3 regions of the Streptomyces sp. NPDC058576 genome follow, and region 3 is predicted to be linked to each of the others. Evidence: riboswitches for the same ligand, from Rfam matches in the RefSeq annotation. Region 3 holds a riboswitch; each other region holds the start of a gene.
What was found. A riboswitch is a leader RNA that binds a small molecule or an ion and turns the genes downstream of it on or off. The one in region 3 is predicted to bind cyclic di-AMP.
Positions count from the first base shown of each region.

Region 1: linked by a shared signal. The riboswitch ahead of ACFWRV_RS25120 (peptidoglycan DD-metalloendopeptidase family protein) and the one ahead of ACFWRV_RS14235 (M23 family metallopeptidase) in region 3 are both predicted to bind cyclic di-AMP.
Region 2: linked by a shared signal. The riboswitch ahead of ACFWRV_RS26905 (M23 family metallopeptidase) and the one ahead of ACFWRV_RS14235 (M23 family metallopeptidase) in region 3 are both predicted to bind cyclic di-AMP.

Region 1 covers NZ_JBHXPF010000040.1:29,817-39,523, reverse strand. The annotation lists gene ACFWRV_RS25140 (STM4013/SEN3800 family hydrolase) at 1-594, shown strand, start outside; gene ACFWRV_RS25135 (STM4012 family radical SAM protein) at 591-1,985, shown strand; gene ACFWRV_RS25130 (STM4011 family radical SAM protein) at 1,993-2,910, shown strand; gene ACFWRV_RS25125 (SGNH/GDSL hydrolase family protein) at 2,919-3,746, opposite strand; gene ACFWRV_RS25120 (peptidoglycan DD-metalloendopeptidase family protein) at 3,908-4,864, opposite strand; cyclic di-AMP (ydaO/yuaA leader) riboswitch at 4,868-5,028, opposite strand; gene ACFWRV_RS25115 (tyrosine-protein phosphatase) at 5,475-6,287, shown strand; gene ACFWRV_RS25110 (DUF6126 family protein) at 6,307-6,480, opposite strand; gene ACFWRV_RS25105 (helix-turn-helix domain-containing protein) at 6,545-7,153, opposite strand; gene ACFWRV_RS25100 (aspartate aminotransferase family protein) at 7,219-8,616, opposite strand; gene hpnH (adenosyl-hopene transferase HpnH) at 8,613-9,632, opposite strand; gene ACFWRV_RS25090 (1-hydroxy-2-methyl-2-butenyl 4-diphosphate reductase) at 9,638-9,707, opposite strand, start outside.
Region 2 covers NZ_JBHXPF010000046.1:27,436-37,142, reverse strand. The annotation lists gene ACFWRV_RS26930 (alkaline phosphatase family protein) at 1-1,119, opposite strand, end outside; gene ACFWRV_RS26925 (DUF5998 family protein) at 1,119-1,715, opposite strand; gene ACFWRV_RS26920 (GNAT family N-acetyltransferase) at 1,785-4,823, opposite strand; gene ACFWRV_RS26915 (HPr family phosphocarrier protein) at 4,982-5,263, shown strand; gene ACFWRV_RS26910 (GntR family transcriptional regulator) at 5,468-6,175, opposite strand; gene ACFWRV_RS26905 (M23 family metallopeptidase) at 6,354-7,148, opposite strand; cyclic di-AMP (ydaO/yuaA leader) riboswitch at 7,163-7,330, opposite strand; gene ACFWRV_RS26900 (M16 family metallopeptidase) at 7,574-8,944, opposite strand; gene ACFWRV_RS26895 (M16 family metallopeptidase) at 8,971-9,707, opposite strand, start outside.
Region 3 covers NZ_JBHXPF010000016.1:12,457-22,163, forward strand. The annotation lists gene ACFWRV_RS14210 (sporulation protein) at 386-2,002, shown strand; gene lhgO (L-2-hydroxyglutarate oxidase) at 2,122-3,378, shown strand; gene trmB (tRNA (guanosine(46)-N7)-methyltransferase TrmB) at 3,371-4,258, shown strand; gene ACFWRV_RS14225 (PrsW family intramembrane metalloprotease) at 4,333-5,868, shown strand; gene ACFWRV_RS14230 (aldo/keto reductase) at 5,908-6,855, opposite strand; gene ACFWRV_RS14235 (M23 family metallopeptidase) at 7,010-8,041, opposite strand; cyclic di-AMP (ydaO/yuaA leader) riboswitch at 8,053-8,205, opposite strand; gene ACFWRV_RS14240 (PP2C family protein-serine/threonine phosphatase) at 8,486-9,706, opposite strand.

The DNA.
Region 1 (9,707 bases), on a different contig from region 3:
GGCAGTGAGACGACGGCGGACGGCACGTTCGTGTTCGACACCCCGGATCTGGTGTCGGGGCTGGCCGCCGAGGGCTACCGCACGGTGTGCGTCGGCGGGGTCGGCTTCTTCAACCGTCAGGGGGCGCTCGGTTCGGTGCTGCCCGGAATGTTCCAGGAGAGCCACTGGGAGCCCGGCTTCGGCGTCGCCTCCCCCACCTCGTTCGAGGAGCAGGTGGCCAGGGCGGAGGAGGTCGTCGCGGCCCTCCCCCAGGAGCAGCGGCTGTTCCTCTTCGTCAACGTGTCCGCCCTGCATCAGCCGAACTGGTTCCATCTCCCCGGGGCGACCCGCGCGGCAGGCGACTCCCGGGCCACGCACGCGGCGGCCCTGGAGTACGTGGACCGGCACATCGGCCGGCTCTTCGCCGCCGCGAGCAGCCGCCGCCGGTGCTTCGCCGTCGTCTGCTCCGACCACGGCACCGCCTACGGCGACGACGGCTACACCGGTCACCGGCTCGGCCACCCGGCCGTCTGGACCGTCCCGTACGCCCATTTCTTCCTCGAACCGCCCGCACCGATCCCATCCGTACCGCTCGAACCGGGGGCCGCCCGATGACGCTCACCACCAGCCCTCCCGCGCTGGCCGCCGTCCGGCCGTACGAGAGTTACGTCTACGCCTATCCGCACAAGACGGCCTACCGGCCGCTGGAGGACCGCCCGGCCCTGCGCTCGCTGTGGGCGGCGGAGCCGAAGGAGGCGCTCTCCCTCTATCTCCACATACCGTTCTGCGAGGTCCGCTGCGGCTTCTGCAACCTCTTCACCCGGATCGGCGCGCCCGAGGAGCTGACGACGCGCTATCTGGACGCGCTGGAGCGGCAGGCAGGAGCCGTGCGGGAGGCGCTGGGCGACGCGGAGCCGGTGCGGTTCGCGGCGGCGGCGTTCGGCGGTGGGACGCCGACGTTCCTGACCGCCGGGGAGTTGGAGCGGCTCTGCGACACAGCGGAGAAGCGGATGGGCGCCGACCTGCGGTCGGTGCCGTTGTCCGTGGAGACCTCGCCGTCCACGGCGACGGCGGACCGGCTGGCGGTGCTGGCCGACCGGGGCACGACCAGGATCAGCATCGGCGTGCAGAGCTTCGTGGACGAGGAGGCCCGGGCGGCCGTCCGTCCGCAGCGCCGCGCCGACGTGGAAGCGGCGCTCGGCCGGATCCGCGAGGCCCGGATCCCGGTGCTCAACATCGACCTGATCTACGGCATCGACGGTCAGACCGAGCGCAGTTGGCTCGCCTCGCTGGACGCGGCGCTGGCCTGGCGGCCGGAGGAGCTGTATCTGTATCCGCTGTATGTGCGCCCGCTCACCGGCCTGCACCGCCTCGGCGCGGCGGCCGGTGAGCGGGCGCGGGCGGAGACGGAGTCCCCGGAGGAGGCCGCCTGGGACGAGCAGCGGCTGCGGTTGTACGCGGTGGGACGCGACCATCTGCTGGCCCACGGCTACGAGCAGGTGTCGATGCGGATGTTCCGGCGGACCGACGCCCCGCGCGAGCAGGAGGGCCCCGAGGACTACGCCTGCCAGACCGACGGCATGATCGGCCTGGGCTGCGGGGCGCGTTCGTACACGTCGGCCCTGCACTACTCCTTCGACTACGCGGTGGACATGCGGGAGATCCGGTCGATCATCGACCGTTTCACCGGGACCGAGGACTTCTCCCGGGCCGAGGTCGGCCGGTACGTCGACGCGGACGAGGCGCGCCGGCGGCATCTGCTGCAGTCGCTGCTCCAGGCGGCGGGGCTGCCGGTGGCGGAGTACCGGGCCCGGTTCGGCACGGATCCGAACGGGGACTTCCCGGCCGAGCTGGCGGGGTTCGCGGCCCGGGGCTGGCTGGACGCGTCGGCCCCGGCGGGGCTGCTGCGGCTGTCCCCGTCGGGTCTCGCCCACTCCGACGCGCTGGGGCCCGCGCTGTTCTCCCCCGGGGTGCGGGCGGCGATGGCCGCGTACGAGCGGAAGTGACCGGGCCGTGGACCTGACGATCCTCTACCGGGGCCCGCTCGCCTCCTGCGACTACGACTGCCCCTACTGCCCGTTCGCGAAGCGGCGGGACAGCCGCGCGCAGCTCACGGCGGACCGGGAGGCGCTGGAGCGCTTCACCGGCTGGGCCGCGGCGCAGAGCGGCGACCGGCTGTCCGTGCTGTTCACGCCGTGGGGCGAGGGGCTGGTGCGCTCCTGGTACCGGCGGGCGCTGACCGAGCTGTCGCGGCTGCCGCACATCGGCCGGGTCGCGATCCAGACGAACCTGAGCGGCCGCACCGACTGGCTGGCCGACGCCGATCCGGAGCGGATCGCGCTCTGGTGCACCTACCACCCGGGGCAGACCCCGTACGAGCGGTTCCTGGGCAAGTGCCGGGAGCTGTCCGCGAGGGGGATCCGCTACAGCGTGGGCGTGGTGGGGTTCGACGAGCACCTCGACGAGGCGCGGCGGCTGCGGGCGGCGCTGCCGGGCGAGGTCTATCTCTGGGTGAACGCCGCCGAGGGGCACACGTACACCGACGAGGAGGCGGCGCGGTGGACGGAGCTGGATCCGCTGTTCCCCTACAGCCGTGACCCCCACCGCTCGGCGGGGCTGCCCTGCCGGACGGGCGAGTCGGTGATCTCGGTCGACGGGGACGGCACGGTGCGGCGCTGTCACTTCGTCACGGCGGAGCTGGGCAATCTCTACGACGGCAGCTACCGCCGGGCGCTCGGCCCGCGGGCCTGTCCGCTCGCCGTCTGCGACTGCCACATCGGCTATGTGCATCTGGAGTCGCTGCCGCTGTACGACGTGTTCGCGGGCGGCGTCCTGGAGCGGATACCCGCCGGGTACGGCACGGGCACGCCGCCGGACGGGCTCGTCGTGCCGAACCCGTCCCGGCGTGCGCTTCCGCTGCTGGAGCCCTGAGGGGCCCGCTAGAGCGGCAGCAGGTCCGGGCGCTTCGCCGCGACGTGGTCCCCGGAGGACTCGCCGCGCAGCCGCCGGCCGATCCAGGGCACCAGGTATTCGCGGGCCCACTGGATGTTGTCGCGCCGCTCGTCGAAGGGACGGCGCAGGGCCTGCGGCGGCCAGGGCTGGTCCGGGTCGGCGGGCACGTCGTGGCCGAGGACCTGGGCGGCGCGCAGCGCGACCCGGGTGTGGCCCTCGGGCGACAGGTGCAGCCGGTCGGCGTCCCACGCGCGCCGGTCCTGGACGGACCGCAGCGACCACAGGTCCAGCACGGGGCACCGGTAGCGGTCGGCGATGGCCCGCAGATGGACGTTGTACGTGGCGATCTTGCCGCGCATGTGGCGCAGCACCGGAACGCCCCGGGTGTCGAAGCCGGTGGTGACCATGACCGTGCCGACGGCGTTGCTCAGGTCGGCGACGGCCCGCTCGAAGCGTTCGGCGAGATCGTCGGGGTCGGTGCCGGGCCGGATGATGTCGTTGCCGCCCGCGCAGAAGCTGACCAGGTCGGGAGCCAGTTCCTTGGCGCGCGGGATCTGCTCCTCGACGATCTGGTCGAGGAGACGTCCTCGTACGGCGAGATTGGCGTAGCGGAAGTCCCCGTGGGGTGAGTACTCGGGGCCGGTCGCCCCGTCGGGGGCCGGGAGCCGGTCGGCGAGGAGCACCGCGAAGCGGTCCGCCCAGCCGAGATAGGTCCCGCCGGGGCCGGGGTCGCCGACGCCCTCGGTGAAACTGTCGCCAATCGCCGCGTACGACCCGATGATGTGCTGCTGGTTGTTTCTCGAATCGTCTGCCACAACCACGTATCCTGCATCGTTCGATGTGACCTACGCGACCGTAATACGGGGTTGACGGGTGGTGAGATAGACCACCCGGTCAGTTTTTGGTAAAGCCGGAATAAAGAGAGGGGCGGTACGCCGCCGCGCACCGCCCCTCGGACACTTCTCGTCGTGCTGGGTCAGACGGAGACGCCGTGCTGACGGAGGTACGCGACGGGGTCGACGTCCGAGCCGTAGCTCGGGCCGGTGCGGACCTCGAAGTGGAGGTGCGGGCCGGTGGAGTTGCCGGTGGAGCCGGAGAGGCCTATCTGCTGTCCGCCGGTGACGGTCTGGCCGACCGAGACGTTCAGCGAGGACTGGTGGGCGTACTGGGAGTACATGCCGTCCTCGTGCTGGATGACGACCTCGTTGCCGTACGAGCCGCTGTTGCCGGCCGAGACCACGGTGCCCGGGCCGATGGCGAGGACGGGGGTGCCGGAGGCGGCCTGGAAGTCCGAGCCGGTGTGGTAGCCGCTGGACCAGCTGGCGCCGGAAGCGCGGTACTGGGTGGTGACGTTGGCGTTGGCCAGCGGGGCGGACCAGCCGGAGCCGGTGGCCTCGGAGGAGCCGGTCTGAGCCGAGTCGCCGGAGCCCTCGGAGTCGTCGGCGGAGATCGTGTCGCCCTTCGGGGCTTCCTTCGGCGCGGCCTTCGGGGCCGGTTCGGCCTTCTTCGGGGCGGCCTTGGGGGCCGCGGACTTCTCGGCCGGAGCGGAGCCCTTGGCGCCGAGGGTCAGCTTCATGCCCGGGTGGATCAGGCCGGGGTCGTCGCCGACGGTGGAGCGGTTGTCCTGGTAGAGCTTCTCCCACCCGCCCTTGAGCTGGTGCTCGGCGGCGATCTTCGACAGGTAGTCGCCGGAGACGACGGCGTACGTCTTCGGGGCGGCCTTCGACGCGGCGGGGGCGGCGGCCGGAGCGGTGTGCGCGGCGGCGACCGAGGCGGCGGCCGGCTTCGCGGCCGGGGCGGCCTGGTCCGCGGCGTTCGCGGCGGTGGCGCCGATGAGCGGGAGGGCGAGTGCGGCGCCGCCGGTACCTGCGGCGAGGACGCCGCGGGAGATCGGGCCGGACTTGGGACGACGGTGCTTACCCTTTGCGGGCATGGGGAAGTTCCTCTCCGGCGCCTGCGAGGTGAGCTGTCGGGTTCGGGCTGGAGATGCCCGGTCGCGTTGCGGCGACTTCACCCCTAGCCGGTCCGGATCACTCCGGATCGGCGGCTTACCTGGTTCCCCCGCTCCTGCCACACGTGAGTGGGTGGGTGCGAATTCCGGGCGGCGGCAGGATTAGGCGATCCGTCCGGATTGACGGTGACCGTAAACCGGTCAGGACGGGCGGAACAAGCCATCGGTTGCGCGCCGGAATCATCGATTCGATATCGCTCCGGATTTCCGGTCACACTCCGTGGATTACGGATCTTGGATTTCCGTACGGGCAACGGGAATGCCTCGGGACGCGCTCACCACGGACCGTCACGGATATGATCCCGCTCACCTCCGGAATACCATCTCCCCCATTAGCGGGGCATGTTCTGCGAAATGCACCAATACGGACATGCTGTGGGCGGCACTCCTGACGCCGCGTCAGGCAGGACCGCCCGGCACTCCGCACCGGGGAGGCAACCGTGATGATTTTCCGCCGAATCGATGTCGTATCGTCACGGGAGCGCCCTCGCCGGCGAGCCGCGCCGACGCCAGAGATCACAGAGGAGCCCCCGTGACGCAGCAGGTGCCGCAGGTCCCGCCGACAGAGACCGCGCTGAGCGGAGTCCGCAACTTCCGCGACGTGGGCGGGCTCCCCACCACGGACGGGCGGCACACCGCCTTCGGACGGCTCTACCGCAGCGGCCACCTGGCGCACGCCACCGCCGAGGACGCGGTCTTCCTCGGCGGGCTGGGACTGCATACGATCTTCGACTTCCGCCACTCCGCCGACCACCGGCTCGACGGGTACGACATCGAGCTGGCCGGTGTCCGCAATGTCAGCATTCCGCTCTCGGACCCGGCCGACGGCGCGGAGTTCTGGCGGCTGGTGGGCGACGGGAACATCGAGCAGCTGCGCTCGGTCCTCGCGGACGGCAAGGGCGTCGACCGCATGATCCGGATGTACCGCGCGACGATCGAGGACCGCACCGCCGAGCACAGCCGCGTCCTGCACGCCCTGGCCGAGGACAGCGTCCCGGCGCTGATGCACTGCGCGGCGGGCAAGGACCGGGCCGGCCTCTCGATCGCGGTCGCCCTGCTGGCGGTCGGGGTCCGGCCGGAGGCGATCGAGGAGGACTACCTCAAGTCCAACGACCTCCACCGCCGGTACAAGGTGAAGCGCACCGACACGTCCCGGGCCGGTATGTCGCCCGAGGTGATGGAGCTGCTGGACCCGCTCTTCGGGGCGCGGCCCGCCTACCTCGCGGCGGCCTTCACAGCCATCGAGGAGAACTGGGGAACGACGGACCGCTACCTGTCCGAAGGACTGAAGGTCTCCCCCGAGACCCGCGAGCGGCTGCGCGAGCGCCTGCTCGACCAGGGCTGACCCCTCCGGCGGAGTGCCGTCACTTGCTCCCGGCCACCACGAAGAGCAGGTAGAGGAAGGCCGCGATCACGTGGCCCGCCACCAGGTAGGCGAAGAGCCGGATGACGACTCCGCGCGGCATCCGCTTCTCCTGCGGGTCCTCGTTCGCGCGGCGTCCGGGGCCCAGGGGGTCATAGTGTTCGGAATCGGACATGACGGTCCTCTCTGTCGGCCTGGCGGCCGGTGGAGCGAAGGATGGAGCCGGCGGGGACGGCCGGTCAGCGCACGCGCAGGCCGCTGCCGAGACAGAGCTCCGCGGCGGGGCTCTGCAGCAGGGAGTGGACGAAGAGCAGCTCCGCGCCGCAGCGGTCGACGGCCGCGATCCGGTGCGGGGTGAGGGAGTCGAAGTGGGCGCTGTCGCCGGGTTCGAGGTCGTGGACGGTGTCGCCGAGGCCGACCCGCAGCCGGCCCTCCAGAACGTACAGCCACTCCTCGCCGGGGTGGACCCGGACCAGGTCGCCCTGGGCCCCGTACGGGACACGCACCCGCAGCGCCTGCATCGCGCGGCCGGAGCCACCCGCCTGCCGGTACATCCAGCCGTCGGCCTCCGCCCCCTCGAAGCCACCGCCGCGGATGATCGCGTCCCGTTCGGGCGGCTGCTCGCCGAGCAGCTCGGAGACCGTCGTACCGTAGATGCGGGCGAGCCCCAGCAGCATGGGCAGCGAGGGCTGCCTGCGGCCGGTCTCCAGCCGGGAGAGATGGGCCGGGGAGAGTCCGGCCCGGCCGGCGGCGGTCTCCAGGGTGAGACCACGGGCGCGGCGCAGGTCGCGCAGTCGGGGTGCGACGCCGGGGAGCTCGTCCGGCACCCCTTCGTCCGGAGGGTTCATGCCTCTATTGGGCCAGGACCTTTCCTCCGAGGCAAATAACTTGCCTCGGAGGCAAACCGGGTCCGTCAGCGGTTGGCCACGGCCTGTCTGACCAGCGTCCGGCCGAAGTCCCACATCAGGCCGCCGCCGCTGTGCGCGTCCTCCATGACGTCGGTGAACGCCGTCACGAAGCGGTCCACCTCCGCGTCCCCGATGACCAGCGGCGGGATGAGCTTGATCACTTCCAGGTGGTCGCCGGAGACCTGCGTGAGAATCCGGTGCTTCTGGAGCAGCGGCACCACGACCATCTGGGCGAAGAGCCCCTTGCGGGCCGCCTGGAGCATGGTCCAGCGGCTGCGGAGTTTCAGCGACGACGGCCGGCCGAACTCGATGCCGATCATCAGCCCGCGGCCACGCACCTCGTGCAGCAGCTCGTAGCGGTCCACCAGGGCCGCCAGCCGCTCGCGCAGCAGGTCGCCGGTGCGCCGGGCGTTCGCGACGGTCTCCTCGTCCTCCATCACCGTCAGGACGGCGAGCCCGGCCGCCATCGCCTGGGCGTTGGAGCCGAAGCTCGCGGAGTGGACGAGGACCCGGTCCATCGAGGAGTAGACCTTGCGGAAGATCCAGTCCTTGCCGAGGGTCGCGCCGACGGGCACATAGCCGCCGGAGAGCGCCTTGGCCACGCACACCAGATCGGGCTCCACACCGTCCTCGTGCTGGTAGGCGTAGAAGTCCCCGGTCCGGCCCAGACCGGTCTGCACCTCGTCGGCGATCAGGAGCGCCTTGTGCCGGTGCAGCAGTTCCTGTGCCTGGCGCAGATAGCCCGGCGGCGCGGCGTGCACCCCCTTGCCCTGGATCGGCTCGACGACCAGGGCCGCGACGTCGCCCCGCTTCAGCTCGCGGCGCAGTGCGTCCAGGTCGCCGAGCGGGACGGCCGTGTCGGGGAGCAGCGGCGCGAAGCCGTCGCGGAAGCCGCTCTCCCCGTTGACGGACAGCGAGCCCGTGGTGAGCCCGTGGAAGGCGTGGTCGCAGTAGAGGACCCTGGGCTTCCCCGTGGCGTACCGGGCGAACTTCAGCGCCGTCTCGACCGCCTCCGTGCCGCTGTTCCCGAAGAAGACGCGGTCCAGGTGCGGGCTGTGGGTGAGCAGCTTCTCGGCCAGCAGTCCGGGCAGCGGCTGGCAGTCGAAGCGGGTGAGGTCGGCGAGCTGGGCGTCGAGCACGTCGTGCAGCGCCCTGCGGACGACCGGGTGGTGCCGGCCGATCCCCATCACGCCGAACCCGGCGAGCATGTCGAGGTAGTCGTTGCCCTCCGCGTCCCAGAAGTACGCGCCCTCGGCCCGCTCGTAGACCTTGTCGAAGCCGATGGTGTGCAGCATGCGCGGCAGCTGGTGGTTGAGATGACGCGCATGCAGCTCGTACCGCTCGGCCCCGCGCTCGGCGAGGAGCCGTCCCAGGTCGAAGCCGCCCGGCCCGCCGTCCGTCACCGGTTGCCGCCCACACTCTCCCGCGCGGCGCGCAGCGACTCCTTGAGCGATCCCATGGTGGCGAGCACCGCCGTGGGCTCGTAGCCGCAGTGCGCCATGCAGTTGGCGCAGCGCGGGTCCTTGCCCCGGCCGTACTTGTCCCAGTCGGTCTCCTCGATGAGCTGACGGTACGTCGGTACGTAGCCGTCGTTCATCAGGTAGCAGGGGCGCTGCCAGCCGAAGAGCGAGTAGTTCGGGATCGCCCAGGCGGTGCACGGGAAGTCCGCCTTGCCCTCCAGGAAGTCCAGGAAGAGCGGCGAGTGGTTGAGCCGCCAGCGGGCCCGGTTGCCGCCCGCGAAGGCCTTCTTGAACAGCTCGCGGGTCTGCTCGACGCCGAGGAAGTGCTCCTGGTCGGGGGCCTTCTCGTAGGCGTAGGCGGGCGAGATCATCATCTCGTCGACGTGCAGGTCGTCGTTGAGGTAGTTGAGGACCTCGATGATGGTCTGCGGGGTGTCGGTGTTGAAGAAGGTGGAGTTGGTGGTGACGCGGAAGCCCCGCGCCTTGGCCTCCTTCATCGCGGCGACGGCCTCGTCGAAGACGCCTTCCTTGGCGACCGACTCGTCGTGCCGCTCGCGCAGTCCGTCGATGTGCACGGCGAAGGCGAAGTACGGGGACGGGGTGAACTTGTCGAGCTTCTTCCGCATCAGCATCGCGTTGGTGCAGAGGAAGACGTACTTCTTCCGCGCGACGAGCTGGCGCACGATCTCGTCGATCTGCGGATGCATCAGCGGCTCGCCACCGGCGATGGACACCATGGGGGCCCCGGATTCGAGCACCGCGCCCACCGCCTGGGCGACCGGCATGCGCTGCTTCAGGACACCGGCCGGGTGCTGGATCTTGCCGCATCCCTCGCAGGCGAGGTTGCAGGCGAACAACGGCTCCAGCTCGACGATCAGCGGGAACTTCTCACGCTTGCGGAGCTTCTGTTCGAAGAGATACGTCGCAACCTTGATGGTCTGGCGGAGCGGCATGGCCATCTAGCTCACCTCCTGGGGAGCAGTAAAGATCGGTGCCATTCGTAGAAAGCCGGAAGGACGGCGCGGAGAACGCGG
Region 2 (9,707 bases), on a different contig from region 3:
CGCCGACTCGTGCGGCTCGTTGACGGTGGCCGTGATGATCACGTCGTCGTGGGCGGCGGCGACCACGTCGCCGATCCGTCCGTACACCCGCTCGTCGATCGTCGGACCGAACCAGCCGGCCGCGACGGCCTCGTCCCGGCTCGCGATCCAGAACTGCTCGCCGAGCACCTCGCGCCATACGGCCAGGACGTCGGCCTGGGCGCCCGGCACCGCGTAGACGTGGCGGGCGCGGCCCTCGCCGCCCAGGAGGGCGACGCCCGCGCCCAGCTCCCAGTCCTCGTCGAAGTCGATCCGGGACTGCTCGTCGAACGGGATGTCGATCATGCCGTGGTCGGCGGTGATGTAGAGCGCGGAGCGCGGCGGAAGCTGCTCGGCCAGGCGGCGGGCGAGCCCGTCGACGTACATCAGCTGACCGCGCCAGGCGTCGGAGTCGATGCCGAAACGGTGGCCCTTGCCGTCGACCTCGCTGTAGTACGTGTAGACGAGCGAGCGGTCGCCGGCGGCCAGGCGCTGGGCGGCGACGTCCATCCGGTCCTCTCCGGAGAGCCGGCCGAGGAAGGAGCCGCCGCTGAGCGCGACCTTGGTGAGGGGCGTCTGCTCGAACGTCGGCGCGGAGACTTGCGCGGTGTGCACGCCCGCGGCGTCGGCGAGCTGGAAGACCGTGGGATAGGGCTGCCAGACCTTGGGCGCGGTCCACGGCCTCCAGCGGAGCTGGTTCATCAGCTCGCCGGTCTCCGGATTCCGCGCGGTGTAGCCGGGCAGGCCGTGCTCGCCGGGCGGCAGCCCCGTACCGACGGAGGCCAGTGAAGTGGCGGTGGTGGAGGGGAAGCCCGCGGTGAGCGGGCGGCCGGTGCCGCCGCGCGAGGTGGGGAGGAGCGAGTGCAGGAAGGGGGCCTCGTCCGGGTGGGCCTTGATCTGCTCCCAGCCGAGACCGTCGATCAGGAAGACGCAGTTGCGGTCGGCCGGGGTCAGCTCGGGGATCGCGGCGGTGAACCCCGGCACCTCCTGTCCGGCGACGAGCGTCGGCAGCAGGTCGGCGAGCGAGCCGCTGCCGTACGCGGGCACGGGCGCGGTGTCGAGGGACAGCGGAACGGGGTCCTGCCAGGCGGGCTGGGCCATCAGCGGCCGGTCGCCGCGGTGGCGGCCGTGGCCTCGGAGAGCGACTGGGCGAAGGCGAGGGTCTGGCGCACGGCGTCGGGGCCGTCTCCGGCCTCGCTGACCCGCAGGCTCAGGTCGTCGGCGGTCGAGCTGCCGGTGTAGCCGTGGTCGGCGTCGCAGTTGGAGTCGCCGCAGGCGGCGGGCTCCAGGTCGATCCGGGAGACCGCGCCCCAGCCGATGGTGAGGACGACCTCGCGGGGCAGGGTGCCCGGGACGTACTTCTCCGGGTTGGCCACCACGCGGCTGACCACGACGGAGGAGATCCGCTCCAGCTTCACGGACTCGGTGGAGGTGGTGGCGTACGGCGTCGGGGAACTGGTGTCGGCGGCCTGCTCGTCGGTGTGGCTGACGATGAACCGGTGCTCGGTCAGGACGAGGACCGTCACATGACGGCGGACCTCGTTGGAGTCGAACGTGGTCTCCTGGTGCACCAGGTACGAAGCGACCGGTTCCCCGCCGACGGCGGCCTCCACCGCCTCGGCCACGAGGGCCGGGTAGTAGCCGCTGCGCTCGATCGCCGCGCGCAGCCCCTGGGTCGTCGTACCGGTCTTTGCCATGAGCACCATCCTACGGCGGGCGGGTGACTGCCGGGGACGCCCGTGTGGCCACCGGCGGTCCGGTGGGTCTCAGTAGTTCGGAAGGCGGCGGGGGCCGAGGTCGCTCCGGGCGGGCGGCGGGGCCAGCCGGACGCTCGCGCCGAGCACGGTCAGTCCCTGCGGGGCGACGACGACCGGTTCGAGGGCGACGGAGACCACCTCGGGGTGGTCGTCGACCAGGCGGGACAGCCGCAGCAGCAGCTCTTCGAGGGCGGCCGTGTCGACCGGGGCCGAGCCGCGCCAGCCGAACAGCACCGGGGCCGCCCTGATGGACCGGATCAGCTCGGCGGCGTCCCGGTCGGTGGCCGGAACCAGTCGGTGTGCGGTGTCGCCGAGCAGTTCTGAGGGGGCTCCCGCGAGGCCGAAGGACAGGACGGCCCCGGCGGCCGCGTCGATGGAGGCCCGCACGACGGTGTCCACGCCGCGCGGGGCCATCGCCTGGACGACGGGGAGCAGTTCGGCGGGCTTGCCGAGGAGGTCGGTCAGATCTCCGTAGCCCCGGCGCAGCGCCTCCTCGTCGGCGACGTCGAGGCGGACCCCGCCGAGGTCGGCGCGGTGGCGCAGGTGGGGCGCGGTGGTCTTGAGGGCGACGGGGTAGCCGAGCCGGGCCGCCGCGGCGACGGCCGCCTCGGGGTCGGGGGCGGGCAGGGTGGGGCGGACGTCGATGCCGTAGCGGCCGAGCAGTTCGCGGGCCTCGTCGTGGGTGAGGGGGCGTCCGCGCGGGTCGGGGGCGGTGGCGAGCTGCGCCTCGATGAGGGCGGCGGCCCCGGGCTCGTCGATGGTGTCGTCGAGGAACTCGGGGATCTTGCCGGGCACGGCCGCCTGGCGTCGCCACTGGGCGTACTTCACGGCCTCGGCGAGGGCGCGCACGGCGCGTTCGGCGGCGGGGTAGGCGGGGATGCGGCCGGGGCGGGGCGGGGTCTCGGGGGCGGGTGTTTCGGAGGTCGCCGTTCCGGGGGCGGGCGGGTCGGTCGGTGCGGCAGGCCTTCCAGGGGCGGTGGGCTGGCCGGTGCCGGAGGCGTTCTCGGGGGCTGGGGCCGCCGCTGCGGGAGTGGCGGACGCCGGGGTGGTGGTGCCTGTCCGGTCCGTGGTCGCCGCCCGGTCGGTGCTCGTTGCCGCGGCCGTGCTCGGGCCCCCGGCCGTGCTCGCGTCCGGGGCCGCGGTCCGGGGCGCGGCGGTACGGGGGCGGGGGGCGGCCGTGCTGCTCGCCGCGGCCAGGGCCTCGGCGAGGCCGCCGATCTCGACGTGGACGACGGCCACCGGCTTGGCCGAGCCCCCGGCCACCGCCTTGTGCAGGGCGGCGGCCAGCACCTGGCCGTCGCCGGTCTCGGCCTCGCCGTTCTCCCCCACCCACGGGATGGCGGTGACGATCACGGCGTCGCAGGTGCCGTCCGCCAGCGCATCGGCCAGCGCGTCGCGGAAGTCCTGCGGGGAGGCGGCGGTGGTGAGGTCGATCGGCGGGCGCGGGCGCAGACCCTCGGCGAGGCAGGCGTCGTACGTCAGGAGGCCGAGGGATTCGGAGTTGCCGAGGATGGCGACCCGGGGGCCGGCCGGGAGGGGCTGGCCCGCCAGCAGGAGTCCGGCGTCGACCATCTCGGTCACGGTGTCGACCCGGATGACGCCGGCCTGGCGCATCAGCGCGGAGACCGTGGCGTCGGGGATGCGGCTGACCGGGACCGCGTGGCCGGGCGGGTTGGTGCCGCTGTGCCGGGCGCCCTTCACCACGACGACGGGCTTCACGGCGGCGGTGCGGCGGGCGAGGCGGGTGAACTTGCGGGGGTTGCCGAGCGATTCGAGGTAGAGCAGGGCGACGTCGGTGTCGGGGTCCTCGAAGGAGTACTGGAGGAAGTCGTTGCCGGAGACATCGGCCCGGTTGCCCGCCGAGATGAACGAGGACAGGCCCGCGCCGCGCCGGTGGAGGCCGGAGAGGAGGGCGATGCCGATGGCGCCGGACTGGGTGAACAGGCCGATCCGGCCGCGGGCGGGCGACTCGGGGGCGAGCGAGGCGTTCAGCCGGACGGTCTCGGCGGTGTTGATGATGCCGAAGGCGTTGGGGCCGATGATCCGCATGCCGTACGAGCGGGCCTGGCGGACCAGTTCGCGCTGGAGCTCCCGGCCCTCGGCGCCCCGCTCGGCGTATCCGGCGGAGAGGACGACCAGGCCCTGGACGCCGTGCTCGCCGCAGTCGGCGACGGCCTCGGGGACGCGGTGGGCGGGGACGGCGATGACGGCGAGGTCGACCTGCTCGTCGATCTCGCCGAGCGAGCGGTGGGCGGGGACCCCGTCGAGCGTGGCCAGGCCCTCGTCGAAGGCGCGGTTCACCGCGTAGGTGCGGCCGGTGTAGCCGGCGGCGAGGAGGTTGCGCAGCACCGTGCGGCCCACACCGCCGGGGGTGCGGCCGGTGCCGATGACCGCGACGGAGCCGGGGGCGAGGAGGCGCTGCACCGAGCGGGCCTCGGCGCGCTGTTCGCGGCCGCGCTGGACGGCGAGGGACTTCTCGGTGGGTTCGAGGTCGAGGGTGAGGTGGACGGAGCCGTCCTCGAAGCTGCGGCGCTGGCTGTAGCCGCCGTCCCGGAACACCTTGATCATTTTGTTGTTGGCGGGGAGCACCTCGGCGGCGAAGCGCCGGATGCCGCGCTCGCGGGCGACCGCGGCGATGTGTTCGAGCAGCGCCGAGGCGACTCCGCGGCCCTGGTGGGCGTCCTGGACGAGGAAGGCGACCTCGGCCTCGTCGGCGGGCGCGGAGGCGGGGCGGCCCTGGTCGTTGATGCGGTCGTAGCGGACGGTCCCGATGAACTCGCCGCCGATCGTGACGGCCAGTCCCACCCGGTCGACGTAGTCGTGATGGGTGAAGCGGTGCACGTCCCGGTCGGATAGCCGCGGATACGGGGCGAAGAACCGGTAGTACTTCGACTCGTCGGACACCTGCTCGTAGAAGCTGACCAGTCGCTCGGCGTCGTCCGTGGTGATCGGCCTGATGCGCGCGGTGCCACCGTCGCGGAGCACCACGTCCGCTTCCCAGTGGTCGGGGTACGCGTGATGCGGACTCTGTTCCGGCGTGGGCTCCATGGCCAAAGCGTACGGCGGGGAGCCCGGTCGCGGAGGGATCGGTGCCGGGGCAGTCTGAGGGGGCCCGGACCGGGCAGCCGGACGGGAGGCCGGGCACAGCACCACGCACTGCATGAGAGACTGGTCTAGACAACCGTTGATATGTGAAGGGCAGAACCATGGCTGAGCGCCGCGTAAACGTCGGTTGGGCCGAGGGCCTGCACGCCCGCCCCGCTTCCATCTTCGTCCGTGCCGCCACGGCCTCCGGCGTCCCCGTGACGATCGCCAAGGCCGACGGCAACCCGGTGAACGCCGCCTCCATGCTCGCCGTGCTCGGCCTGGGCGCCCAGGGTGGCGAGGAGATCGTGCTCGCGTCCGACGCGGACGACGCCGAGGCCGCTCTGGACCGGCTGGCCAAGCTGGTCGCCGAGGGTCTGGAAGAGCTTCCGGAGACCGTCTGACCCCTCCGACTCCGGCCCGTCCGGATTCGACCCGTGCGAGAGCCGTGACCCCGTAAAGGGATCACGGCTCTTTCGCTTTCACGAAAGAATCGCGCCTCGATAATTCGGGCAGCGCGAAGGGCGCATTTGGGCATCGCGAATGACGCATTCAGGCAGCGTCAATGACGCATCCGAAATCGCTTCTCTTTGTATACGGCTCTTCTGTTAATGACGGACGCCCGCGGTGTTTACGCCGTGTTGCGAACTTCTCACCGGGGGGACGGGGGCGGCGCGCCGCCCGGGGAGATCCGGGCGGCGGAGCCGGTGGGCGGCGGTGAAGCGTTCCGCGTGCTGGGCGGTCAGCGCCCTCGCCCGTTCCGCGTCGCCGCGCGCCACGGCGTCCACGATCGCGCCGCGCTCGGCCCAGGAATCGACCGGGCGGGACTCCTGCTCGACCGCGTACATCCAGGCGATCTTGTGCCGGAGCTGGGTGAGCAGCGCGATGAGCCCGGGGCTGCCGGAGGCCTGGGCGAGGGTCTCGTGGAACCAGCCGCCCAGCGAGCGCAGATCCTCGCCCTCGCCCCGGCGGGCCCGCTCCTGGCCCAGCCTGACCAGGCCCCGGAGCACCTTCAGATGGGCTTCCGTGCGGCGCTGCGCGGCGCGTGCCGCACCCAGTGGCTCCAGGAGCGTCCGGACCTCCAGGAGGTCGGCCGCCTCCTGCACGGTGGGCTCCGCGACACAGGCGCCGGCGTGCCTGCGGGTGACCACGAACCCCTCGGACTCCAGGGTGCGCAGCGCCTCGCGGACCGGGACCCGGGAGACCCCGTAGCGGCGGGCCAGCAGCTCCTCGGTGAGGCGGCTGCCTCGCTCGTAGACACCGGAGACGATGTCGTCACGGATTGCCGTGCATACCGAATGCGCGGGAATGCGCATGTCCGAACCTCCGCCTTGATCCCCGCGAAACGCGGCCGCCCGACGTCTGTTCCGTGACTCTATGGCAATCCGCCGGAATTTCCGATGGCAGGCCGGAATCCATGGATATCTTCACGCCGGAATTGCTGAAGGCCCCGGCGGGCGCCGGGGCCTTCGGACGGGGGTCACGCGGGGTGCGTCAGACGTTCAGACCGTGCGAGCGCAGGTAGCCGACGGGGTCCATGTCGGAGCCGTAGTCGGGGGTGGTGCGGGCCTCGAAGTGCAGGTGCGGGCCGGTGGAGTTGCCGGTGGAGCCGGAGAGGCCGATCTGCTGGCCGGAGGAGACGCTCTGGCCGACGGAGACGCCGATCGAGGAGAGGTGGCCGTACTGGGTGTACGTGCCGTCCTTCATCCGGAGCACGATGTTGTTGCCGTACGCGCCGCCCCAGCCGGCCTCGACGACCGTGCCGGCGCCGACCGCGACGACGGAACTGCCGGAGGCGGCCTGGAAGTCCACGCCGGAGTGACTGCCGGAGGACCAGAGCGAGCCGCCGGTGTTGTACCCGGTGGTGACGTGGGAGCCGGCGACCGGGAGGTGGAAGGCGTTCAGCCGGGCGCGCTCGGCGGCGCGGGCGGCCCGGGCCTTCTCCTCGCGGACCTCCTTGGCGCGGGCCTCGGCCTTTCGCTCGGCCGCCGCCTTCGCACGGGCCTCGGCCTTTGCCTTGGCCTTCGCCTCGGCGATCGCGTCGGCCTGCTGCTTCTGGGCGCTCGCCTGCGCGTCGATCCGCTCGGCGAGGGTGGCTTCGAGGGAGACGGCCTGGGTGAGGCCGGTGTCGGCGGACTTGGCGGCCTCGGTGTCCGCGGCGAGAGCCGGGGAGGACAGCGAGCCGATGACTCCGGTGGTGGCCAGGGCCGCGATGCCGGCGACCTGGGCGCTCCGACGCGTGAGGCGGCTCGGGGCACGGTGCTTCCCGGTGGCACGGGTGAACGCCATGGAGGGGCTGGTTCCTTTCCTTCCTTCTCGCCTACCGGGTTAGCTGACGGGTTCGGAGCAGGAAGGTCTCCTACGGATTCCCGCGCCGGTTCGCGGCACGGGCCTCCGATTCACCCCAGGGACTGCGTGGGTCCCCGGCTCCCCTAGGCTCGCGCCTGACGGGGACTCGGCGATGACTGCCCGGCGCCGCGGTTGCGGCATACGGGTGACGGACAGCCGAGCCGACGCTAGGCGGGGCGACTTCCCCCCACCAAACGGACAAGGGGATTTGTCGCGCATCCCACAGGGCAGACAGGCAACCTCTCCCCCAAAAATGGGTGAAGTGCACTAAACGGGCAAACAAACAGGACCCCGACGAAATCCCTTCCGTCGGGGTCCTGTTCGCGGCAGTGGTCGCACGGGGGCGGCCGTGTTCCGCGGCGGTGTCAGCCGGTGACGACGGACACCTCTCCGATGCCGAGGGCCTTCACGGGCTCCTCGATCTGCGCGGCGTCCCCCACGAGGACCGTGACCAGCCGGTCCACCGGGAAGGCGTTGACCACGGCGGCGGTCGCCTCCACGGTGCCGGTCTCGGCGAGCCGGGCGTAGAGGTGGGCCTGGTAGTCGTCGGGGAGGTGCTGCTCGACCTGGTCGGCCAGCGTGCTCGCGACGGAGGCGGCGGTCTCGAACTTCAGCGGGGCGACGCCCACCAGGTTCTGAACGGCCGTCTCGCGCTCGGCGTCGGTCAGCCCCTCGGCGGCCAGCTTCCGCAGAACCTTCCAGAGGTCGTCCAGGGCCGGTCCGGTGGACTCGGTGTCCACCGAGCCGCTGATCGCGAGCATCGCCGCGCCGCCCGAGTCGGGGCCGCTGGAGCGCAGCACCTGGGCGAAGGCGCGCACCCCGTAGGTGTAGCCCTTCTCCTCGCGCAGCACCCGGTCCAGCCGGGAGGTGAGGGTGCCGCCCAGGCAGTACGTGCCGAGCACCTGTGCGGGCCACACGCGCTCGTGCCGGTCGGCGCCGATCCGGCCGATCAGCAGCTGGGTCTGGACCGCGCCGGGGCGGTGCACGATGACCACGCGGCCGGTGTCGTTCGCCGTGATGGGCGGCACGGGGCGGGCCTGGCCCGCGTTGCCCGACCAGTCTCCGAGGGTCTCCGCCAGCAGCGCGTCCAGGTCGATGCCGGTGAGGTCGCCGACGATCACGGCCGTCGCGGTGGACGGGCGGATGTGGGCGTCGAAGAAGGCGCGGACGGCGACGGCGTCGATCCGCCGGACCGTCTCCTCGGTGCCCAGACGCGGGCGGGACATCCGGGCGGTGGCCGGGAACAGCTCCTTGGAGAGCTGCTTGGCGGCCCGCCGGGACGGGTTGGCGTGCTCGTGCGGGATCTCGTCGAGGCGGTTGCCCACCAGGCGCTCGATCTCGCTCTCGGCGAAGGCCGGGGCCCGCAGCGCCTCGGCGACCAGACCGAGCGCCTTGGCCAGCCGGGAGGCCGGGACCTCCAGGGAGACCCGGACGCCGGGGTGGTCGGCGTGCGCGTCGAGCGTGGCGCCGCAGCGCTCCAGCTCGGCGGCGAACTCCTCGGCGCTGCGCTTGTCGGTGCCCTCGGAGAGCGCCCGCGACATGATCGTGGCCACGCCGTCCAGGCCGTCGGGCTCGGCCTCCAGGGGCGCGTCCAGGAAGATCTCCACGGCGACTACCTGCTGGCCGGGGCGGTGGCAGCGCAGCACGGTCAGCCCGTTGGGCAGGGCGCCGCGCTCGGGAGCCGGGAAGGCCCAGGGGCGGGCCGTGCCGGCGGTGGGCTGCGGGTGGAACTCCATGGCTACTCCAGTCACGGCGGCGTCGCTCACTTGTCCGCCCCCTCGTGCGCGTCGGCGCCCTCGGCGCTTGCTTCGCCCTCGTCGCCCTCGTCCGCCTCGTCGGCCGGCTCGATGGGCTCGTACACCAGCACCGCCCGGTTGTCGGGGCGCAGAGCAGCCTCCGCCGCCGCGCGCACCTCCTCCGCCGTGACGTCCAGGACGCGGCCCACGGCGGTCAGGGCGAGCTGCGGGTCGCCGAACAGGACCGCGTAGCGGCACAGTTCGTCGGCGCGGCCGGCGACCGTGCCGAGCCGGTCGAGCCACTCGCGCTCCAACTGCGCCTGCGCCCGCTCCATTTCCTCGGGCGTGGGCCCCTCGGCGGCGAACCGGGCCAGCTCCTCGTCGACCGCGGCCTCGATCGTCTCGACCTCGACGCCGCCGGACGTCTTGACGTCCAGCCAGCCCAGCGAGGGCGCTCCGGCGAGCCGCAGCAGCCCGAAGCCGGCCGCCACCGCCGTACGGTCGCGGCGGACCAGGCGGTTGTGCAGCCGGGAGGATTCGCCGCCGCCGAGCACGGTGAGCGCCAGGTCGGCGGCGTCGCAGGCGCGGGTGCCGTCGTGCGGGAGGCGGTAGGCGGCCATCAGGGCGCGCGCCGGCACCTCCTCGTGGACCACTTCGCGCAGCTGCTCGCCGATGGTCTCGGGCAGCGTCCCGTCGCGCGGCGGCTGCTTGCCGTCGTGGGACGGGATCGAGCCGAAGTACTTCTCGATCCAGGCGAGGGTCT
Region 3 (9,707 bases):
CAGCCCACTGAGTCCAGTGCAGCGGGCCGACCCACGCGGTACCCAGACAAGCGTTCCGGCGACGGCCGGGCCAGAGCGCACGGCCGGGCGCACGGCCACACACCGGGAGCACGCCGCACCCGGGCCCGTACACCGCCGTCCCGACGGCCCCGACCGCCCGGACGGACAACAATCCCGCCATCCGGACGTCTGCCCCTTAACGGTAGGGATAGGGAGAACTACGCTGTGTTTACTGGTGTTCTCGACAGGGGGGCATATTCCTCGGGGCTCGGCCACATGCGTGTGCAGGCGGAGTACGAGGGTTCGAACCTGGGGAGGCATCGGTACGAATGCCGCGCGCCGTCCTCGGTGACGCGGCGGCTGTCTGTGTGTCGAGGGGTGGCGCATGTCCAGGGAGCAACGCGGGCCGAACGAGAAGCTCGGCACGGTTCTCGCCCTCGCGGGAATCAGTAACGCCGGGCTCGCCCGGCGGGTCAACGACCTCGGAGCACAGCGCGGTCTGACACTTCGCTACGACAAGACCTCGGTGGCCCGGTGGGTCGCCAAGGGCATGGTGCCGCAGGGCGCGGCGCCGCATCTCATCGCGGCGGCGATCGGGGCCAAGCTCGGCCGGCCGGTCCCGCTGCACGAGATCGGCCTCGCCGACGCGGACCCCGCTCCGGAGGTCGGCCTCGCCTTCCCCCGGGACGTGGGCGAGGCGGTCCGGTCGGCGACCGAGCTGTACCGGCTGGATCTGGCCGGGCGGCGGGGCGGCGGCGGGATCTGGCAGTCCCTGGCGGGATCCTTCTCGGTGAGCGCCTACGCGACGCCCGCCTCCCGCTGGCTGATAACCCCCGCCGATCCGTCGGTGGCCCGGGATCCGACGGCGGCGCGGGCGGCGATCCTCGGGGCACGCGGCGGCGGACCGGACGGTTCCGGCCCGGCCGGAGCCCGCGGACCGGGGGCCGCCCCGGACGTCCGGGGCGCACACATCCTCCACACCGGCGGCGGCACACCGGGCGCCCCCGGCAGCCCAGGCGCGCCAGGCGCGGCCGGCTCCGTCCCCGTACAGCCCGGCCCGGAGACCGCGGCGGACGCCTCACCGCTGCGGGTCGGCCACAGCGATGTGACGAAGCTGCGCGAGGCGGCCCAGGACGCCCGGCGCTGGGACTCCAAGTACGGCGGCGGCGACTGGCGTTCCTCCATGGTTCCCGAGTGTTTACGCGTCGACGCCGCGCCTCTGCTCCTCGGCTCGTACACCGACGAGGTCGGGCGGGCCCTGTTCGGCGCGTCCGCCGAGCTGACCCGGCTGGCCGGCTGGATGGCCTTCGACACCGGCCAGCAGGAAGCCGCCCAGCGCTACTACATCCAGGCCCTGCGCCTGGCCCGGGCCGCCGCCGACGTGCCGCTCGGCGGCTATGTCCTCGCCTCCATGTCCCTCCAGGCGACCTACCGCGGCTTCGCCGACGAGGGCGTCGACCTCGCCCAGGCCGCCGTCGAGCGCAATCGGGGTCTCGCCACCGCCCGCACCATGAGCTTCTTCCGGCTGGTGGAGGCCCGCGCCCATGCCAAGGCCGGCGACGCACCGGCCGCGGGGGCCGCGCTCAAGGGCGCGGAGAGCTGGCTGGAGCGGTCCCGGGCGGGTGACTCCGACCCGCCCTGGCTCGGCTTCTACGGCTACGACCGGTTCGCCGCCGACGCCGCCGAGTGCTACCGGGACCTGAAGGCCCCCCGCCAGGTGCGGCGCTTCACCGAGCAGGCGCTGTCCCGGCCGACCGAGGAGTTCGTCCGCAGCCACGGACTGCGGCTCGTCGTGTCCGCCGTCGCCGAGTTGGAGTCGGGCAATCTGGACGCGGCCTGCGCGGCGGGCACCCGGGCGGTGGAGGTCGCCGGGCGGATCTCCTCGGCCCGCACCACGGAGTACGTGCGCGACCTGCTGCACCGCCTGGAGCCGTACGGGGACGAGCCCCGCGTGGCGGAGCTGCGGGAGCGGGCCCGCCCCCTGCTGGTCACCCAGGTCTGAGCCGGACGGCGGGCGCGTTCCGTGCGCCCGCCGGGCCGAGTGTGCGCCACGCCCTGCCCATCTCGGGTTTGAGCCGGTTGTCAGTGGGTCAGTGCACTATCGGGGTGGGAGGTGGCGTGATGATGACGCACGCGGCGTACGACTGCGATGTGCTGGTGATCGGCGGCGGGATCGTCGGTCTGTCGACCGCGTACGCGCTGTCGCGGTCCGCTCCGGGCGCCCGGGTGACGGTCCTGGAGAAGGAGCGCGGCCCCGCCCGCCACCAGACCGGCCGCAACAGCGGTGTGATCCACAGCGGTATCTACTACCGCCCCGGCTCCCTCAAGGCGCGGTACGCGCTGCGCGGCTCCGCCGAGCTGGCGGACTTCTGCGCCGAGCACTCCATCGCCCACGCCACCACCGGCAAGCTGATCGTCGCCACCGACCGCTCCGAGCTGCCCCGGCTGCACGGCCTGGTGCAGCGCGGCCGCGAGCACGGGCTGCCCGTGCGGGAGCTGGGCCCCGCCCAGATCGCGGAGCACGAGCCGGAGGTCCGGGGGCTGGCGGCGATCCGGGTCGGCACGACGGGCGTCTGCGACTTCACCGCCGTCGCCACCCGCTTCGCCACCGAGGTCACGGCCGGCGGCGGCATCGTGCGGTACGGCGCGGAGGTCGCCGCGATAGACCGGCGCCCCTGGGGCGTCGCCGTGCGCACGACGGACGGCCTGGTCGTCCGGGCCCGGGTGCTGGTCAACTGCGCGGGGCTCCACTGCGACCGGGTGGCGCGCCTCGCCGGGGACGACCCGGGCGTGCGGATCGTGCCGTTCCGGGGCGAGTACTACGAGCTGGCCCGCCCCGAGCTGGTGCGCGGACTGGTCTACCCGGTGCCCGACCCGGCGTTCCCCTTCCTCGGCGTCCACCTCACCCGGGGCTTCGACGGCTCCGTCCACGTGGGGCCGAACGCGGTCCCCGCGCTGGCCCGCGAGGGATACGCCTGGCCGCAGGTCCGCCCCGCCGAACTGCTGTCCACGCTGAGCTGGCCGGGCACCTGGCACATCGCCCGCCGGCACTGGCGGTACGGAGCGGGCGAGGTGCACCGCTCGCTGTCCCGGTCCGCGTTCACCCGGGCCGTCCAGCGGCTGCTGCCCGCCGTCACCGAGGACGATCTGCGCCCGTCGCCCGCCGGGGTCCGGGCCCAGGCGGTGCTGAAGGACGGCACGCTGGTGGACGACTTCCTGATCCGCGAGGCCCCGCACACCGTGCACGTGCTCAACGCCCCGTCGCCCGCCGCGACGGCCTGCCTGCCCATCGGACGGGAGGTGGCACGGCTGGCGCTGCGCCGGGCTCGGGGGACGGGGTGGAAGCCGCCCGCCGTAGAATCCGGTCATTGTGTCTGAGCAGCCCCTGAACCCCATGTCCGCCGGAACCCCCGACGCCGCCACGGCCGACGCGACGCCGACCGGCTCCACCGCGGCCGACGCGCTGGCCGGCAACACGGCCGACGAAGCCGCCGCGCTCCGGGCCGCCTCCTTCGAGCGGGCGCGCCGGCTGCGCCAGGAGCCCCGCTTCCCCGGCGGCCCCGCCGCCGACCCGGCCGGTTCGCACCACGAGCGCCGGATCCGCAGCTTCCAGCCGCGCCGCAGCCGGGTCACCACCGGCCAGCAGGACGCCCTGGAGCGGCTGTGGCCGAAGTGGGGCCTGGACATCGACGGCAAGCGCGCCCTGGACCTGGCCGAGATGTTCGACGGCCTGCCCGTGGTCCTGGAGATCGGCTTCGGGATGGGCGAGGCCACCGCGCAGATGGCGGCCGACGACCCGGGCACCGGCATCCTCGCGGTCGACGTCCACACCCCCGGCCAGGGCAATCTGCTCGGCCTCGCGGACAGGGCGTGCTCGACGAACGTACGGGTGGCCAACGGCGACGCGGTCATCCTGCTGCGCGAGATGCTGGCCCCCGAGTCGCTCGACGGCCTGCGGGTCTACTTCCCCGACCCGTGGCCCAAGGCCCGGCACCACAAACGGCGGCTCATCCAGCCCGCGTTCCTGGACCTGGTGGCCCCGGTGCTAAAGCCCGGCGCGATCGTCCACTGCGCGACCGACTGGGAGCCGTACGCCGAGCAGATGCTGGAGGTGCTCACCGCGCACCCCCGCTTCGAGAACACCGCGGCCGACGGCGGCTACGCCCCGCGCCCAGCGTTCCGGCCGCTCACCCGCTTCGAGGGCCAGGGCCTGGACAAGGGGCACGTCGTCCACGACCTGCTGTTCGCCCGCGTCTGACGCGCCGGCCGACCGCCGGGTGATGGCCGGATGCGCCGTCGCCGGGTGTCAGTGCTCCTCGTTAGGGTCGAGAGGTGTCCGACCCTTCCGTGCAGCATCAGCAGGCGCGGCCCGCCGTCCCGGTCCTCCATGAGCAGCGGCTCCATGAGGTCCTGGGCGCCGCGCCGGAGCGTGGCCGAGCGCGTTACCGGCCGCGCCGCGTCGGCATGGTGTGGCGCAGCAAGGTGTTCCGCGCCGGGGCCGTGATCGTGGCGCTGGTGCTGTGCGGGCTGGTGATCCTGGCCCTCGTCCGCGAACAGACCGGTCCGGAGGGGTTTCTCGTCGGTCTCGGCCTGGCGGTGCTGCCCGTTCCGCTCCTGATGGCCGCCTTCCGCTGGCTGGACCGGGTCGAGCCGGGCCCCTGGCGGAATCTGATCTTCTCCTTCGCCTGGGGCGCGTGTGCCGCCGCGCTCGTCGCGATCATCGCCAACTCGTTCGCGACGCGCTGGATAGCGACCGCGACGGCCGACCCGGCGAGCGCTGACACCCTGGGGGCGACGGTGATCGCCCCCGTCGTCGAGGAGAGCGCGAAGGCGGCGGCCGTGCTGCTGATCTTCCTGTTCCGCAGACGGGAGTTCAGCGGGGTGGTGGACGGTGTCGTCGTCGCCGGGTTCACCGCGACGGGCTTCGCGTTCACCGAGAACATCCTCTATCTGGGCAACGCCTTCGGCGAGGACCAGTTGCTGGGCAGCTCCGGGTTCGCCTCGGTGACGGCGGGGACGTTCTTCGTGCGGATCGTGATGTCGCCGTTCGCGCACCCCCTGTTCACGGTTCTCACCGGCCTCGGCTTCGGCTTCGCGGCCGTCAGCGCCCGCCGCCACCGGGTCCGCCGGATCGCCCTGCCGCTGCTGGGCCTGCTCCTGGCGATGGGTCTGCACGCCCTGTGGAACGGCTCGTCGGCCTTCGGCCCGTACGGCTTCTACGCGGTCTACGGGATCGTCATGGTCCCCGCCTTCGGCCTGGTGACCTGGCTGGCGATCTGGTCGCGCCAGCGGGAGCTGCGCACGCTGGCGGCCGAGCTGCCCGCCTATGCGGCGGCCGGCTGGCTCACCCCCGCCGAGCCCTCCGCGCTCTCCTCCATGCGGGCCCGGGGCATGGCCCGCGATCTGGCCCGCCACTGGCAGCAGGACCGGACCCGGGGCCGGGCGGCGGCCCGCGCGGTCGCGGAGTACGAATCGTTCGCGACGTCGCTGGCGGGCCTGCGCCGCCGGGCCCGCCACGGCGCGGTGGGCCCGGACTTCGGCGCGCGGGAACGGGAGCTGCTGCACCACCTCTGGCAGCGCCGGGACATCGCGGCCCCGGCCCTGACCCAGGCGGCGCGCCTCACCTCCCGCCGGGGCGCCCACCACGGCCGCCACGCGCCGACGCCGCACGGAAACGGAAGCGGGTACGGCCCCGGCCACGCGCCCGGACGCGGTCCGGCGTACGGACAGCAGGCCCCCACCCGGCCGTTGGGGCAGCCGTACGGCTACGGGTACGGCGGCCCGGCCCCGCAGGCCTCCTCGCAGCCGGCCCCGTACCCGGCGCCGTACGGCAGGACACCGCCCGACCACCGACGCCCGCCCGGCTAGGAACGGCGAGACGGACGCCGGAAGCAGAAGCCGGATCCGTCAGGCCGATGCCTCGGTGAGCAGGGCGAGTTCCCCGTCCGTCAGCCGCAGGCCGGCGACCGCGACGAGGGCGGGGAGCTGTTCGACCGTACGGGCGGAGGCGATCGGGGCGGCGACGGTCGGCTGGGCGGCGAGCCAGGCGAGGGCGACCGTCGCGATCTCCGCGTTCCGGTCGCCGGCGACCCGGTCGAGCGCGGCCAGCACCTTGCGGCCCCGCTCCGACTCCAGGTGGCCGCCGGCCCTCGCCGAGCGAGCGCTGTCCACGTTCGCGCCGGGACGGTACTTGCCGGTGAGGAAGCCGGAGGCGAGCGCGAAGTACGGGACGGCCGCGAGGCCCGCGTCGGCCGCGGTGTCCTGGAGCGCGCCCTCGTAGGTGTCGCGGGAGACCAGGTTGTAGTGCGGCTGGAGCGCGACGTACCGGGCGAGGCCCTCGCGCTCGGAGAAGTCGAGGGAGGCCCGCAGTCGTTCCGGGCTGATGTTGGAGGCGGCGATGTGGCGCACCTTGCCGTCCTTCACCAGCTGGTCGAGGGCGGTGATGATCTCCTCGACCGGGACGGTCTCGTCGTCGAAGTGCGTGTAGTAGAGGTCGATGTGGTCGGTGCCGAGCCGACGCAGCGACTCCTCCGCCGCTCCCTTGATCGTGTCGGCTGCCAGGCCCTTGAAGGCCGGATGCGCTCCGACCTTGGTGGCGACGACGACGTCGGACCGGTTGCCGCGCGAGGCGAGCCACTTGCCGATGACGGTCTCCGACTCGCCGCCGTGATTGCCTTCGATCCAGGCGGTGTACGCGTCGGCGGTGTCGATGAAGTTGCCCCCGGCCGCGGCGTAGGCGTCCAGGACGGCGAAGGACTGCTCCTCGTCCGCCGTCCAGCCGAAGACGTTGCCGCCGAGGGCGAGGGGGAAGACCTGGAGGCCGGAGGTGCCGAGGGGGGTGCGTACTGAAGTCATGTGAGGGTTCAACGAGCCGGGCCGGGGGCGGTATTCCGCCCGTGGTCCATCAGGGCCCGTCGCTCCCGGACAGACCGGCAGCCCTGACGTCGGGGGGTGTGCGTCAGGGCTGCCGGGGTTTCCGGAGGCGCCGTCCTCGCGAGGACGGCAGGCGTCAGACCGAGAGGCCCTTGCCGTTCAGCCAGGCCATCGGGTCCATCGCGGAGCCGCCCGCGGTGCGGACCTCCAGGTGGAGGTGGACGCCGGTCACGTTGCCGGTGGCGCCCATGCGGCCGATGGTCTCGCCGGTGGTGACCTTCTGGCCGACCGAGACGTCGATCGAGGACTGGTGGGCGTACCAGATCTCCGTGCCGTCATCGAGCTGGAGCACCGTGCGGTAGCCGTAGGAACCGGACCAGCCGGCCGAGGTGATCGTGCCGCTGTGCACGGCCTTGAGCGGCGAACCGGCCGCACCGGCGAAGTCGAGGCCGGTGTGCTGTCCGGAGGACCACATGGCGCCGGACTGACCGTAGGTCGAGCTGACCGTGTACGAGGAGGCGGGCAGGGAGAAGCTGGCGGCGAGCTTCGCGAGACGCTCTTCCTCCGCCTTCTTCTTCGCCGCTTCCTCCGCGGCCTTCTTCTTCGCGGCGGCCTCGGCCTCGGCCTCGTCCTGCTGCTTCTTGGCCTCGTCCGCCGCCTTCTCGGCCGCGGCCTTCTCAGCGACGGCCTTGGCCTCGGCGTCGGCGCTGGCCTGCTGCTGCTCGGCCTGCTGGAGGATCCGGGCGCGCAGCGCCTCGCCGGCGTCGGTGCCCTGCTCGGCCTCGGCGCTGGTGAGCCCGGCGGTGGTGAGCGGGGCGGCCGCGGCGACCGGGACGGCCTCCGCGTCCTCCGACATGAAGGACCCGACGCCGGGGAGGGACTTGGCGTCGGGGAGGTTGTCCGCGATGGAATCGGGAAGAGAGATGGAGACCGGTGCCTTGTCCTGAGCGGTGGCCATGCCACCCGCTCCGACGGCCGCTATGACGCCGACCCCGAGGACGGTGGAGCTACGGGCCAGACCACGCTGCTTGGCTACGCGGTGCCTGCCGCGCACGGGACGGATGGACTCCTCGGTGGGATTCCACTCCCCCATGGACCGCTCCGCGCCACCATAGGTGTCGGCACTGAAGGGTGACACGGCCTCAGGGGCAGGCTTGTTGGACGCCACGTGGGCGCTCTCCTTTCCTTCCTTCTCGCCTACCGGGTTAGCTGACGGGTTCGGAGCAGGAAGGTCTCCTACGGGCCCCTCCGTCTCTCACGAGACGCAGGCGTCCGATTCACCCCATGTAGGTGGTTCCCCGGTTCCCTTGCGGAATTCGGCGCTCGCGCGCGGCGCCGTCTCTGACGACGGCTGTGACGACCGCGCTGCGTTATCGAACGTTAATAGACACACGGGCCCGATTCCAAGCTGTTCCTGTTGATCATTAACGAACAGGGTAGGGATGTACGGGTCACAAGCGGGCGGAATCGGGCGACTTGACCAGGGCTCAGCCACACTCCTTTTTCTGATGGTATGTCAAATGTTATGCGGAGGGGTGTCCTTCGATCACACACCGTGTCATCGGGCCGAATCCAGCGCCTCACGGCATCGGCGTCACGGCAGCGCGCCGGGTCAGCGGGCCGCTTCGTCTCCCCGGCCCACGATCTTCACCGTCGTCCGGCGCACGGGCTGCCCCTCCGCCGGCCGGCCGACCGCGATGAGCGCCATGTCGTCCGTGGTCCGCCCGCCGGTGTGCAGCCGTACGTCGTCGGTCAGCGCCGACAGCAGCTCCTCCGGCCCCGGGAAGATCCGGCCGCGCAGCCGGGCCGCCGGATCGTAGAAGACCCCGTTCGCGTCCCGGGCCTCGGACAGGCCGTCCGTGAAGGCGAGGAGCGTCGCCCCGGGAGGCATCGCCCACGCGTCGGCCCGGTCCGGCCACACCCCCAGGTCCATCCCCAGCGGCAGGGCGGGCACCGAGGGCGCCAGCACCTCCAACGCACCGTCCGCGTGCAGCAGGATCGGCTCGGGGTGACCGCGGTTGACCAGGCGCAGCGAGGCCGATCCGGGCGGGATCTCGGCCAGTACGGCCGTGATGAACCCCTCCATGGCGTCCAGCCCGTACCGCCGCGTCCCCTCCCGGGCCAGCGCCCGCTCCAACCGCTGGGCCACGCCCTCCAGCGAGAGCTCCTGCTCGGCGGCCTCCCGGAACGCCCCGATGATCACCGCCACCGCCTCGACGGCGCCCAGCCCCTTGCCGCGGACGTCGCCGACCACCACACGGACGCCGTACGGGGTGTCCGCCACGGCGAACAGGTCGCCGCCCACGAACTCGTCCGCCTGCGCCGCCTCGTAGCGCGCGGCCACCTGGAGCCCGCCGATCCGCTCGGCCGGCGTCGGCAGCACGGCCCGCATGGCGGTCTCCGCGACGGCCCGGGCCGAGGCCAGCTGCTCGTTGCCGCGCCGCACGACGCCGTTGATGACGAGGGCCAGCACCGAACCCGTGAGCACGGTGATCATCTCGATCACCGGGACCACCTGGGTGGACGTCCCGTCGGAGAGCCGCATCGCGATGACGGAGAGAACCGCGGCGATCCCCGTGCGGACGGTCCGGGACAGCGAGAAGAACGGGGCGGCGATCAGCGGGGCCGCGACGAACAGGGGCACGGCGGTGAAGTTGGGCGGGGCCAGCGAGTCGAACACCAGCCCGCCGAGGATCAGCAGGGCGGGCAGCATCCGGATGAACCGCCCGGTTCCCCGCCCCCCGGACGTCAGCTCACCCTCCCGGGACCCGAACACCGCACGGCCCACGGCATCGATGCTCCCCGCCGTGCCACTGCGCCGTTTCTCGGCCATC